Regions from separate parts of the Streptomyces sp. NPDC004542 genome, predicted to be linked through region 3. Evidence: riboswitches for the same ligand, from Rfam matches in the RefSeq annotation. Region 3 holds a riboswitch; each other region holds the start of a gene.

Region 1 (3,304 bases), on a different contig from region 3:
GTCCTGCCTGGCCAGCCGCACCTCCACCAGGGTGTCCAGCCGCTCCTCGGCGTCGTCGACACCCCCGCCCACGGCCGCCCCGGTGACCGCGCGGGCGTACTCCGGTGTCTGCAGCAGCCCCGGGACCACCGATGTCTCCAGAGTGCGCATCGCGCTCGCCTGCGACTCCAGGCTGATGAAGTCACGGTAGGCGGGCGGCAGCACCCCCCGGTAGGCGTGCCACCAGTGGTGACGGCCCCCGCCCTCGTCCGATCCCGCCAGCACCATCAGCAACTCACGCAGTTGCCGGTCCGTCACCCCGTAGGCGTCCAGGAGTAACCGCACATCGGCCGGTTTCACTCCGCTGGCGCCCGTCTCGATCCGGCTCACCTTCGACTGGTGCCAGCCCACCAGACGGGCGGCCTCACCACTGGTGAACCCCGCACCGGTGCGCAGCGCGCGCAGTTCGGCGCCCAGTTTCCGGCGGCGCACCGCGGGACCGTTCTGCATGGGCCACTCCTTACTCGCCATTACTCCTTACGCGCCGCCCGAATACGCTCTGCCGTCGCAGAGTTCACCGCTTCGAGCGACAGATATATGCATATCTTGGTGGATCCCACCCGCTGACCGGCGTGCTGATGGCAGTCTGGCGATGAAGCACCAGTCCGGGACCGTACTCGAACCATCCGCTTCGTGTCGGACTCCGGTCCCGTGGGAAAGGGACGACGTCGCCATGGCAGACCACCTGGAAGCATCCGTCACTCTGCCGAGCGATCCCGCCTCGGTCCGCGCCGCCCGCACCTATGTCGTGGCGACCCTCGCGGAGTGGGGCCTTCCACCGGACACCGAGGTGGCCGACACCGTCCGGCTCATCGTCTCCGAGCTCGCCACCAACGCCGTGCAGCACACCTTCGGGCAGTCACCCACCTTCACGGTGGAGCTCGCGCTCGACCGTGACGAACACCTGCACATCGGCGTCACCGACAGCCATCCCCAGCTCCCGAGGAGACTTCCCGCCGCCGTGCAGCAGGACAACGGCCGCGGCATGGTCATCATCCGCTGGCTGACCGCCGAGTCCGGCGGCAGGCTGCGGGTGCGGCGCACCCGCGAGGGAGGCAAGACCGTGCTCATCGAGCTGCCGTGGGCGCGACCGGAACGACCGGTCGCGGCAGCGGGCCGACAGGAGACCTAGGAGACCTAGGATCTCGCCGGTCCTCCACGACCTCGCCGGGCCTCCACAGGCCCGTCCGGGGCTGTGTCCGGGCCTGGAACGGCTCGCGCGGCCTTCGGGTGTGGCCCTGTCCCCGAAAGCCGTGCGAGCCGTGACGGCCGGTCAGCTGACCCGGCCGTACCAGACGCTCTTCGTCCAGATCTTCTGCAGCTTCACCACGTCACCTGTCTTGGGGGCGTGCCAGATCTTCCCCTTTCCGGCGTAGATGCCGACGTGGTAGACGTTCGACCCCGAATGGAAGAAGACCAGGTCTCCGGCCTTGCGGTTCCTGGCCGAGACGTGGTGGGTCTTGTTGTACTGCTGGGCGGCCGTCCGGGGCAGGCTCTTGCCCGCCTTCTTGAACGAGTACAGCGTGAGTCCGGAGCAGTCGAACCTGCGCGGACCGGTGGCGCCCCACCTGTACGGAGCGCCCTTCTTGGACGCCGCGATCTGGAGCGCCTTGGTCGCCGGAGTCGCGGCCGCGGCGTCGGAGGCGACGCCCGGGACCACGATGGAGCCGCCCACGGCGGCGATGGCGAAGGCCGAGGCGGTGCCGGCCCGGGCCATGAGCGACGGGACACGATTGAGCGCAGTCATGCGCAACCCTTCGTCAGCCGCCTGTGAAGGATGACCTGTCGGATTCGGGCTGGCGAAGTTGCCCGGCCGCGTTGCCGCGGCTTCACCCCAAGGGCTGCTCGGAGGCGAACAGATGTCCGCTCCGGCGACCCGTCTTGCCTGGGTCCTCCACTCCTGCCGATCCACTCCTGTCGACCGGTCATCCGGGCGGCGGCAGGACTCGGCGTCCGCCCGGATCGCCCCGCCATGGTGGCGGGGGCTTGTCGTCAGACAGGGATCTTCGCCCACACCTGTCTGAAAATCCCAACGGAACCGGGGATTTGTGGTGTTACTCACCACTCACCCGTTTGGGTGGACAGGTCTGTTCTCGAGCCGCTGCCGTGACCACCGCGCACCCTCCGACCAGGGCAGAAGTCGCTCCCGGCAGTCATCGGCCGGGAGCTTCGCGCGACTTCGGAGGCCCTGAAAAAGGATGCGCGGTTACTCCGAACGTAGGTACGTCTTTTGGTCCGTTTCGACTCAGACTCGAACGCGCAAGCCTCAACCGGCCCCGTCCGGGGGCGCGGTGACGCGCTCGGTACGGCGCTCGCCGTGCAGCGCCCTGAGCGCCCGGGCCGGGGTGGCCGCGTGCAACTCCGTCTCGCCCCGCTGGTGCACCGACGCCAGCGCGTCGCGCAGTTCCACCGCCTTGCGCACCAGCGCCTGGGCGGCCCGCAGCCCGCGGTGGGTGTCACCGTGCTGCGCCGGGTTGATGCGTCCCAGCAGGTCGACCACGTCCAGGTAACGGTCGATCAGCTCACCCTCGGTGCGGGTCAGGGCGGGCAGCGGCGGCTAGCGCGTCCCGGGAGCCGCACAAGCCCGGGGAAGCCGCCGGACGGCATGACCGCGCCCGCGGCGGGGCCCCCTGTGCCTCCTCGCGCCTCCCCGCGGGCCGCGGGCGGGCCCGGCAGGGGCACCACCGAGCCCGCCCGCGGTTCCCGCCGTGGGGCGACGACCGCGCCGTATACGGTCCGGCCCCCGGCGGTTCCGCGCTCCGCTTCGCCCGCCCGCACACCGAGGTCCCGCACGACCACGAGCGGGCGGTCCCGGTCCACGCGGAGCACACCGCGGCGCCGGCGGGCACGCGCGGCCCGCACGCCGGCGGCCGGCGGATCACGACTCGGTTAACGTCGTCGAAACCCGCCCCCACTAGCCTGCCGATCCACGCCACCAGGGACTTCGGCCCGTGGCCGCGGCAACCGGACCCCGCACGGTCCGGAGCGAGGACTGTGAGGTGGGACGTGCAACTGACCCCGCACGAGCAAGAGAGGCTGCTGATCCACGTCGCGGCCGACGTGGCCGCCAAACGCCGGGCCCGCGGGCTCAGGCTCAACCACCCCGAGGCGGTGGCCCTCATCACCTCGCACCTCCTCGAAGGCGCGCGCGACGGCCGCACCGTCGCCGAACTCATGTCCTCCGGGCGCACGCTGCTCACCCGGGACGACGTCATGGAAGGCGTGCCCGAGATGATCCACGACGTCCAGGTCGAGGCCACCTTCC
Region 2 (3,304 bases), on a different contig from region 3:
TGCATGTCCTGGGCAGCGTGCCGGGCAGTGTCTGAAGGGTTCGCAATGCCTGGATGGGCCTTGTGGGGGTGGCGTCGCGGGCACCGTTCGGGGCCGGGAACAGCGGTGAGTCAGGGGGCGGGGGGTCCGTATTCTCTGATCATGGCCGCACCCCCCGCATATTCCGCCCCCCGCTCCTCTCCGGTCTCCCCGGCTCGTTCACTCGTCGCGACCGATCTCGACGGAACGCTCCTGCGTGGCGACGACACCCTGTCCGACCGCTCGCTCGCCGCCCTCGCCCGGGCCGAGAGGGCGGGGGCCCGGCACCTCGTGGTGACCGGTCGCCCGGCGCCGCGGGTGCGGCCGCTGCTCGACGACCTCGGCTGCACGGGGCTCGCGGTGTGCGGACAGGGTGCGCAGGTGTACGACGCCGGCGCCCACCGCCTGCTGTGGTCGGTCACCCTGGACCGGGAACTCGCGGAGACCGCGCTCGGCAAGATCGAGGCAGAGGTGGGGGAGGTGTACGCGGCCGTCGACCAGGACGGGGTGGACGGGCTCACGCTCATCGAACCCGGCTATCGGATGCCGCACCCGACCCTGCCCGCCGTACGGGTCCGGCGGCGCGACGACCTGTGGCGCGAGCCGATCAGCAAGGTCCTGGTGCGCCATCACGCCCTGTCGGACGACGAGTTGGCCGCCACGGCCCGCGCGGCCGTGGGGTCGCTGGCGACGGTCACCATGTCGGGGCCGGGAACCGTCGAGCTCCAGCCGTGCGGTGTCACCAAGGCGACCGGGCTGGCGCTGGCCGCCGACCACCTCGGGCTGGGCGCCGAACGGGCCATCGCCTTCGGGGACATGCCCAACGACATCCCGATGTTCGACTGGGCCGCCCACGGTGTGGCGATGGCCAACGCCCATCCCGAACTGAAGGCGGTGGCCGACGAGATCACCCTGTCGAACGAGGACGACGGCATCGCCGTCGTCCTCGAAAGACTTTTCCCCTGAGCGGGTGAGCGGGTGAGCGGGTAAGCGGGTGAGCGGGTGCGCGGGTGCGCGGGTGCTCGGGTGAGCGGATCGGTCAGTACGCGCCGAACACGTTGTCGATCGAGCCGTACCGGTGGGCGGCGTAGTTGCAGGCGGCCGTGATGTTCGCGACCGGGTCGTAGATGTTCCACGAGGTGCCGGCCACGTGGTAGGCGTTGAACGTGGGGTCGATGACCTGCAGCAGGCCCTTGGACGGGATACCGGCGGCCGCGTTGGAGTCCCAGAGGTTGATGGCCATCGGGTTGCCCGACGACTCGCGCATCACGTTGCGGTAGATGCCGTTGTAGGAGCCCGGGATGCCCTTCTGCGCCATGATCGCGAGCGACTCGCGGATCCAGCCGTCGAGGTTGTTCGAGTACGCGACCGTGCTGGTGGCGGCGGTGGCGGCCGTGGGGGCGCTCGTGGTGGTGGCCGCGGAGGCGCTGGTCGCACCCATCAGCGGGAGGGCGAGCACGGCGGCGCCGGTGCCGGCGACGGCGATCCTGCGGGCGATGCGGGTGAAGGGGGTACGGCGGAGCCGAGCGGCAGCAGACATGGGGAAGTTCCTCTCCGTCGCCTGCGAGGTGAGCTGTCGGGTTCGGGCTGGGAGGTGCCCGGCCGCGCCGCCCGAAGGCGGTGCGGCTTCACCCCGAGCCGGTCCGGGACGACGGGTGTCGTCCGGGCCGGCGGCAAACCTGGGTCCCCCGCTCCTGCCGTCGCGAATGAGTTCGTCGATGGGGTGTGACGGGCGGCGGCAGGATGAGGCGTTCCGCCCGACGGCCGGGAACGTATGCGAGAGCACATGTCCGGAACAAGCGCCGGATTCACACAAAGTCCTAGTTGACCTTGTTCTATGGCGTATGAGGTGCTTGATCCTTTGCAGCTGCCAAGCCTCAACTGGCCAATGGCGGCAGGTGGGATACGGGTGCCGGGCGGCGGGGTGCCCCGATCGGTCGACGTGACCCAATTCACGGAATAGCAATAACGGCAAATGGGACATGAGGGGCGCCGCTAGGGAGAGCGCGTCCGGCGCGGGAGTGGAAGGTGAGCTGCTCCAAGCGGCGCAATCACTTCGTACTTCCGGGTAAGTCGATAAATATCTGTTCTTATCGCCTGATCGGAAACATAACGGGCGTGATCCGATAGCGCCCGGCCTGTAACAGTGGGCGCCCTCGGTGATCGAAAGCTGACCGGATACGCTGACTTGAGTGAGGGCGGCGACCTATCGACAAACCGTGTAATCGCCAGCAGGCACCAGCAGACAGGAGACCCCTCGTGACCGTCGTCGGGCCGTTCGGGCTTAGCGTGCGGGACCAGGCTCTGGAAGCCGATGTCCAGGCCGGATTGGCGGCTGTCGAGGAGGGACTGCTCGAAGCCACCAAGAGTGAGGTCCCCTTCATCACCGAAGCCGCCCAGCACCTCGTGCGCGCGGGCGGCAAGCGGTTCAGGCCGCTGCTCGTGATGCTCGCGGCGCAGTTCGGGGACCCGTACGCGCCGGGAATCGTGCCCTCGGCCGTCGTCGTCGAACTCACCCACCTCGCGACCCTGTACCACGACGACGTCATGGACGAGGCCGCGGTGCGCCGCGGCGTGGACAGTGCGAACACCCGCTGGGGCAACTCTGTCGCCGTCCTCACCGGCGACTTCCTCTTCGCCCGCGCCTCCCAGATCCTCGCCGACCTCGGCCCCGAGGCGGTACGGGTCCAGGCGGTGGCGTTCGAGCGGCTGGTCACCGGGCAGATCCTGGAGACGGCGGGGCCGCAGGACGGCCGCGACCCGGTCGATCACTACCTGGACGTCCTCGGCGGCAAGACCGGGTCGCTGGTGGCGGTCTCCTGCCGCTTCGGCGCCATGATGTCCGGGGCCGACGAGACGGTCGTGGACGTCCTGACCCAGTACGGCGAGCGGCTCGGCGTCGCCTTCCAGCTCGCCGACGACGTGCTGGACATCGCCTCCGACTCCCACGAGTCCGGCAAGACCCCGGGCACCGACCTGCGCGAGGGCATCCCCACCCTGCCCGTGCTGCGCCTCAGGGAGCGGGCGGCCCGGCTCGGGCTGGCCGAGGACGTCGCCCTGTGCGACCTGCTCGACTCCGACCTGACCGACGACGCCCGGCACGCCGAGGCGCTGGCCGCGCTGCGCGCCCACCCGGCACTGGAGCAGGCCCGCCGGGACACCGTGCGCTACGCGGAGGAGGCGCGGGCCGCGCTGGCCCCGCTGCGGGAGTGCGACGCCAAGGCGGCACTCGTGCAGCTGTGCGATGCGGTGGTGCACCGGGCCGGGTAGGCGCGGCGTGCTGGTG
Region 3 (3,304 bases):
CCTCTTGTTCGCGGGGTTCGAGACGACCGTCAACCTCATCGGCAACGGCACCTACGCCCTGCTCACCCACCCGCGGCAGCGCCAGCTGCTGCAGGCCTCCCTGGCGCGCGGCGAACGGGACCTGCTGGAGACCGGTGTCGAGGAACTCCTGCGCTACGACGGCCCGGTGGAGCTCGCCACCTGGCGGTTCGCCACCCGGCCGGTCACCGTCGGCGGGCAGGACATCGCACCCGGCGACCCGGTCCTCGTCGTACTCGCCGCCGCGGACCGGGATCCCGAGCGGTTCGCTGACCCGGACGTCCTCGACCTCGGACGACGTGACAACCAGCACCTCGGTTACGGCCATGGAATCCACTACTGCCTCGGCGCCCCGCTCGCCCGGCTGGAGGGCCAGACCGCACTCGCCACCCTCCTCACCCGCCTTCCCGACCTCCGGCTCGCGGTGGAACCGGCCGATCTGCGGTGGCGTGGGGGACTCATCATGCGCGGACTGCGCACCCTGCCCGTGGAGTTCACGCCCGTGCGGTGACCGACGGGTGAGCGGGGAAGGGCCCGCGCGAAAGATGACACGCGCTCAACTTTGTGATCTTCACGTGATCTGCGCGGCATTAACTTGTGACAAGTGATCGTCTGCCGATACGTTCACTCGTCAGCGCGGCGTCTCTCCGCAGTCGCCGCGCTGGTCACTGCTGTCTTGCGAAAGGTCACCGCATGCTCTCCGGGAACGGTCGCCACCGTCGCCCCCGTCAGGCTCCGGCCCTCCTCGTCGCGGCCGGAGTGACCGGCTCCGCCATCGCCATCCCGCTGCTCGGCGCATCCGCGGCACACGCGGCCGACGGGACCACGTGGGACAAGGTGGCCGAGTGCGAGAGCGGCGGCTCGTGGAGTGCCAACACGGGTAACGGCTACTACGGCGGTCTGCAGATCTCCCAGGACGACTGGGACAAGTACGGCGGCCTCGCGTACGCCGCCGGCCCGGACGAGGCCAGCCGTTCGCAGCAGATCGCGGTCGCCGAGAAGATCCTCGCCGACCGGGGCACCGAACCCTGGACCACCTGCGCCCTGCTCTCCGGTCTCACGTCGAACTCCGGTTCGGTGAACGTGGACACGGGCGTCGGAGGGTCCGGATCATCCGGTTCCGGCGATTCCTCCTCTTCGTCCAAGTCGTCTGACGCGTCTGGCGTGAAGGGGTTCAAGAGCTCCAAGGGCTCCAAGGAGTCCGCGGATTCTTCGGACACTTCGTCTGGTTCATCGGGTTCGTCGGGATCGTCCGGTTCTGGTTCCAGCTCCTCGTCCTCGCGCGACTCGGGCGCCGGTGCCGCCGGCTCTCAGGATGCCGACGACTCCTCCGGCTCCACCGGTTCCGGCGCGTCGGACAAGTCGGCGTCCTCCGGTTCCGGGAAGCCCCAGGAGGGCGGCAGCTCGTCCTCGATGTCTCCCGAGATCGACAAGTCGGACGATTCATGGCAAACCGGCGGCTCTTGGAGTCTTGTGGACACCGGGGCGATCAGTGGCGGCCGTCATCGGGGCGACAGTGCGGACGAAAGCGTGACAAACGGTCAGGACGGCGCCACCTCCGGCCGTCACGCCGCACGCGACTACACCGTCCGCGCCGGTGACACCCTCGCCTCCATCGCCGACTCCCTTGACCTCGAGGGCGGATGGCGCGCGCTCTATGCCGCGAACAAGGACGCCATCGGGGCCGACCCGAACAACATCGCCGCCGGTCAGACCCTGGAACTGAGTGTCGAAACGGGTGCAAAGTAGCGGGAGTTGACACCCCATTTTGGGCTTGTTGTCCGGTTTGGTGAAAGTGTGGGATGAGTCTCAGAAGCCCTGATCGTCTTTGAAATTCGGCGGATCGCGTGTCTACGGTCGTGACCGCTCGCCAACGCGGGCCCCGGCCGCCGCAACGCCGAATCCTGCCAGCGGCTGCCCGGGAACAGTCGTCGCGTCAAGCGCCGTAGGCAGGAGCGGGGGACCCAAGGTAGGCGCCGGGCCCGGAGGTCGACAGACCACCGGGGACGGCTAGGGGTGGAGCCGTGCCTCGCACGAGAACCGTGCGAGTTACGGCCGGGCAACTCAACCGGCCCGAACCCGACAGCTCACCTCGCAGGCGTCGGTGAGGGGATCGATCCATGCTGTTTTCCGGCAAGGGCAAGCACCGCCGTCCGTCCAAGGCCGTCCGCGCCATCGCAGTCGCCGGTGTCACCGGCGCCGCCGTCGCCGCCCCGCTGATGGCGGCCGGCAACGCCTCCGCCGCCACCGCCTCCGAGTGGGACACGGTCGCCCAGTGCGAGTCCGGCGGCAACTGGTCCATCAACACCGGTAACGGCTACTACGGCGGTCTGCAGTTCTCCGCCTCCACCTGGGCCGCGTACGGCGGCACGCAGTACGCCCCCCAGGCCAACCAGGCCTCCAAGGCCCAGCAGATATCCGTCGCCGAGAAGGTCCTCGCCGCGCAGGGCAAGGGTGCCTGGCCGGTCTGCGGCAAGGGCCTGTCCGGCGCCGCCTACACCGGTTCGAGCAGCGGCTCCGCCGGCTCTTCGGGCTCCTCCGGCTCTTCGAGCTCCGCCGGTTCCTCGGGCTCCGCCGGCAGCACCAGCCGCTCGGCCGACCAGCAGGCCGCCTCCCGCTCCGCGGAGCGCCCGGCCGCCAAGAAGACCGTCACCACCCCGACCGGCAAGAAGGTCAAGAAGGGCGACGGCGAGTACAAGGTCGTCAAGGGTGACACCCTCAGCTCGATCGCCGCGAAGCACCACGTCGCCGGCGGCTGGCAGAAGCTGTTCCGGCTGAACAAGGACATCATCGCCGACGCCGACGTCATCTACCCCGGCCAGCAGCTGCACCTGAAGTGACACCCGGCTGGTAGCAGAGCCACAGCGCCCTCACATCCGTGGCCCCCATGATGGGACCCGTGAGGGTCCCGCCCCCGTCCCCCGTGGGGCTCCCCGCCCCGGTGCGTGTTCCCCCGCACGCACCGGGGCGGGGTTTTCTCTTCCCTCCTCCCCTCCCTCCTCCCCCTCCCCTCTTCTCCTCCCGCCCGTTCCCCTCCCTCCCGCTCCTTCTTGTCCTTCGACTTGTCCTTCGACTTGTCCTTCCGCACGAATTTGCCTCCCCGCCCTTTGTTCCGGGCAGGAACAATGTGTACCGTCGCCGTGTCCACGGGACGGTCGGTCGGCTGCTGACGCCCCGGGGACGGTTAGGCTCTAGTCGCAAGGCACACCAGCCCCGCACTTTCAGCGTCACATCCAAGAAGGAGATGCTCGTGCCGTCCATCGACGTCGTCGTAGCCCGGGAAATC
Region 4 (3,304 bases), on a different contig from region 3:
TTCGTCGACCGCGCCGCCATGCCGTACGCCTCGTCGACCCGCTTCAGCGCCTGCGGGAAGCTGATCTTCTCCCGCTGGGCGAGGGCGTCGACCATCGCCTCGGCGCGTTCGCCGATACCGCGCTTGGGCACGTTGAGGATGCGGCGCAGCGGGACCGAGTCCTCGGGGTTGGCCAGGACGCGCAGGTAGGCCAGGACGTCCCGGACCTCCTTGCGCTCGTAGAAGCGGACACCGCCGACGACCTTGTAGGGCAGGCCGACCCGGATGAAGACCTCTTCGAAGACACGGGACTGGGCGTTGGTGCGGTAGAAGACGGCGACGTCGCCCGCCTTGGCCTCGCCCGCGTCCGTGAGACGGTCTATCTCGTCGGCGACGAACTGCGCCTCGTCGTGCTCGGTGTCGGCGACATAGCCCGTGATGCGGGCGCCCGCGCCCGCGTTGGTCCACAGGTTCTTGGGGCGGCGGGACTCGTTGCGCTCGATGACGGCGTTGGCCGCGGACAGGATCGTCTGGGTGGAGCGGTAGTTCTGCTCCAGCAGGATCGTCGTCGCGTCCGGGTAGTCCTCCTCGAACTGGAGGATGTTGCGGATGGTCGCGCCGCGGAAGGCGTAGATCGACTGGTCGGCGTCACCCACCACGCACAGCTCGGCGGGCCGGAGGTCGTCCGGGCCGGGCGGCACGTCCACCGGGTGCGCGGCGTTGCCGACGAGCTCGCGCACGAGGGCGTACTGGGCGTGATTGGTGTCCTGGTACTCGTCGACGAGGACGTGGCGGAAGCGGCGGCGGTAGTGCTCGGCGACGTCCGGGAAGGCGCGGAGCAGGTTGACCGTCGTCATGATCAGGTCGTCGAAGTCGAGGGCGTTGGCCTCGCGCAGCCGGGACTGGTAGAGGGCGTAGGCCTGGGCGAGGGTCTTCTCGAAACCGTCGGCGGCCTGGGCGGCGAAGTCCTCCTCGTCGATCAGCTCGTTCTTCAGGTTGGAGATCTTGGCGCTGAAGGACTTCGGCGGGTAGCGCTTGGGGTCGAGGTCCAGGTCGCGGCAGACCAGGGCCATCAGGCGCTTGGAGTCGGCGGCGTCGTAGATCGAGAACGACGACGTGAAGCCGAGCTTCTTGCTCTCCCGGCGCAGGATGCGCACGCACGCGCTGTGGAACGTCATCACCCACATCGCGTTCGCCCGCGGGCCGACGAGCTGCTCGACGCGCTCCTTCATCTCGCCGGCGGCCTTGTTGGTGAAGGTGATCGCCAGGATCTGGCCCGGGTGGACCCCCCGCTCGCCGAGCAGGTGGGCGATGCGGTGGGTGAGCACGCGGGTCTTGCCGGAGCCCGCGCCGGCCACGATGAGCAGCGGGGAGCCGGAGTGGACGACGGCGGCACGCTGGTTCTCGTTCAGCCCCTCCAGGAGCGCGGCCGCGTCGACGGCCGGGCGGTGGGCGCCGTCCCGGTAGTAGGCGTCCCGGTCCGGCGGCAGGTCGAACTTCCCGCCGAACAGATCGTCCGGAACCGGCTCCGGAGCGTGATCGTCCTCGGGCGGTGGCGGGGGTTCCTCCTCGTGCCCGCGAGGGGCCTGGAGGTCCGCCAGGAAGCTGTCGTCAAAGAGGCTGCTCATCGCTCTACGAGTCTAGGGCGCCCCACCGACAACCGGCCGCCGCCCTCGGAACTTGGCCGACGGATGCCTCGAGGACGCGTCGGGGACACACCGGCGAGCACCTCGGACAGCTCGGACCCCTCGGGGAATGCTCCCCTCACCCTGCGGAGCCGCCTGGTCACCACAGCGACACGCCCGTCTCGGGTCACGAAAATGTATCGGACATATCGTGCACCAACCTTCACAGGAGACACATGAGTTGGCTAGCGTTCCGCCAGGCCGCACGACCCTCACCGGCGAACCCCGCCGGGCCGCGCGGCCTCCGCCGAGTCCGGTGCGCCCCCTTGCGGCAGCCGGAGCCGGGGACCCACACCGAGACCTGGGGTGAATCGGTTCGCCTTCCCCACGGGGACGACGGCCGTAGGGCAACCCTTCCGAACCACCCGCCCGAACCCGACAGCTAACCCGGTAGGCGGAACCTTGGAAGGAGTCGCCTCCGTTGGCGTCGCACCGCAAGTCCCGCCCCGCCGGCCTGCACAAGCCCGCCCTCGCCACCGCCGCCCTCACCTCCGTGGCCCTGTTCTCCCAGACGGCGGGCGCCGCCCCGTCCGCCGACGGCGGCAAGCCGAGCCTGGAGGAGGTCGAGAAGAAGGTCGACGACCTGTACCGGCAGGCGGAGTCGGCGACCGAGAAGTACAACGCGGCCAAGGAGACGACCGGCAAGCAGCGCCGGCGCGTCGACACGCTCCTCGACGAAGTGGCCAAGCGCACGGAGAAGCTGAACAAGGCGCGCGAGAAGCTGGGTTCGTTCGCCGCGGCCCAGTACCGGACCGGGGCCACCCTCCCCGACACCGCCACCTTCCTGCTCGCGGACACCCCGCAGGACTACTTCGACCAGGCCCAGCTGATGAGCCGGCTGACCAAGCGGCAGAAGACCGCGGTCGACGACTACGTCACCGAGCAGTCCGCGACCATGGAGAAGCGGCGGGAGGCCACCGAGAGCCTCGCGACGCTGACCGACTCGCAGCACGACCTGCAGGCCGCCAAGTCGACCGTCCAGAAGAAGCTCGCCACGGCGCGCGAGCTGCTGTCCACGCTGACGGCGCAGGAGAAGGCGCGGCTCGCGGCGATCGAGAAGCAGCAGCGGGAGGAGGCCGCGCGCAAGGCGGCGGAACTCGCGAAGAAGCAGGCGGAGGCCCAGCAGCAGGACAGCGGCTCGTCCGACGCGTCGGCCCCGGCCGGCTCCTCGTCGGACACGTCCTCCCCGACCTCCACGTCGTCCTCGTCGGCCCCGTCGTCCTCCACATACGCCACCAAGGCCGAGAAGGCGATCGCGTTCGCCCGCGCCCAGATCGGCAAGCCGTACGTCTGGGGCGCCACCGGCCCCGACTCCTACGACTGCTCCGGCCTCACCCAGGCCGCGTGGAAGGCCGCCGGCGTCAGCCTGCCCCGTACCACCTACGACCAGGTCGATGTGGGCACCACGGTCTCCCTGGCTGACGCCCAGCCCGGTGATCTGATCTTCTTCTACGACGATGTGAGCCACGTCGGCGTCTACATCGGTAACGGCATGATGATCCACGCCCCCAAGCCCGGCGCCTACGTCCGGGAGGAGTCGATCTACTACGCCGGCGAATCGATCATCCACAGCGTGGTGCGGCCGGCCTGAGCCACCGGGCCCCTAGCATCGGGCCATGCACGGCACCGCCTCGCCCCTG

The links. A riboswitch is a leader RNA that binds a small molecule or an ion and turns the genes downstream of it on or off. The one in region 3 is predicted to bind cyclic di-AMP.
Region 1: it holds a riboswitch for cyclic di-AMP, as region 3 does, so the genes downstream of both, ABZX30_RS16825 (C40 family peptidase) here and ABZX30_RS05630 (transglycosylase family protein) in region 3, are expected to answer to the same signal.
Region 2: it holds a riboswitch for cyclic di-AMP, as region 3 does, so the genes downstream of both, ABZX30_RS14125 (transglycosylase SLT domain-containing protein) here and ABZX30_RS05630 (transglycosylase family protein) in region 3, are expected to answer to the same signal.
Region 4: it holds a riboswitch for cyclic di-AMP, as region 3 does, so the genes downstream of both, ABZX30_RS01150 (NlpC/P60 family protein) here and ABZX30_RS05630 (transglycosylase family protein) in region 3, are expected to answer to the same signal.

The regions. Positions count from the first base shown of each region.
Region 1 is NZ_JBEXLP010000026.1:16,799-20,102, forward strand. Features, by position in the region: gene ABZX30_RS16815 (helix-turn-helix transcriptional regulator) at 1-489, opposite strand, end outside; gene ABZX30_RS16820 (ATP-binding protein) at 713-1,171, shown strand; gene ABZX30_RS16825 (C40 family peptidase) at 1,313-1,786, opposite strand; cyclic di-AMP (ydaO/yuaA leader) riboswitch at 1,790-2,001, opposite strand; gene ABZX30_RS16830 (hypothetical protein) at 2,306-2,590, opposite strand; gene ABZX30_RS16835 (urease subunit gamma) at 3,046-3,304, shown strand, end outside.
Region 2 is NZ_JBEXLP010000019.1:97,446-100,749, forward strand. Features, by position in the region: gene ABZX30_RS14120 (HAD family hydrolase) at 142-984, shown strand; gene ABZX30_RS14125 (transglycosylase SLT domain-containing protein) at 1,058-1,558, opposite strand; cyclic di-AMP (ydaO/yuaA leader) riboswitch at 1,562-1,746, opposite strand; gene ABZX30_RS14130 (polyprenyl synthetase family protein) at 2,278-3,288, shown strand.
Region 3 is NZ_JBEXLP010000006.1:37,680-40,983, reverse strand. Features, by position in the region: gene ABZX30_RS05640 (cytochrome P450) at 1-529, shown strand, start outside; gene ABZX30_RS05635 (transglycosylase family protein) at 712-1,767, shown strand; cyclic di-AMP (ydaO/yuaA leader) riboswitch at 1,950-2,134, shown strand; gene ABZX30_RS05630 (transglycosylase family protein) at 2,139-2,858, shown strand; gene eno (phosphopyruvate hydratase) at 3,263-3,304, shown strand, end outside.
Region 4 is NZ_JBEXLP010000001.1:242,265-245,568, forward strand. Features, by position in the region: gene pcrA (DNA helicase PcrA) at 1-1,607, opposite strand, end outside; cyclic di-AMP (ydaO/yuaA leader) riboswitch at 1,900-2,078, shown strand; gene ABZX30_RS01150 (NlpC/P60 family protein) at 2,086-3,255, shown strand; gene ABZX30_RS01155 (tellurite resistance/C4-dicarboxylate transporter family protein) at 3,281-3,304, shown strand, end outside.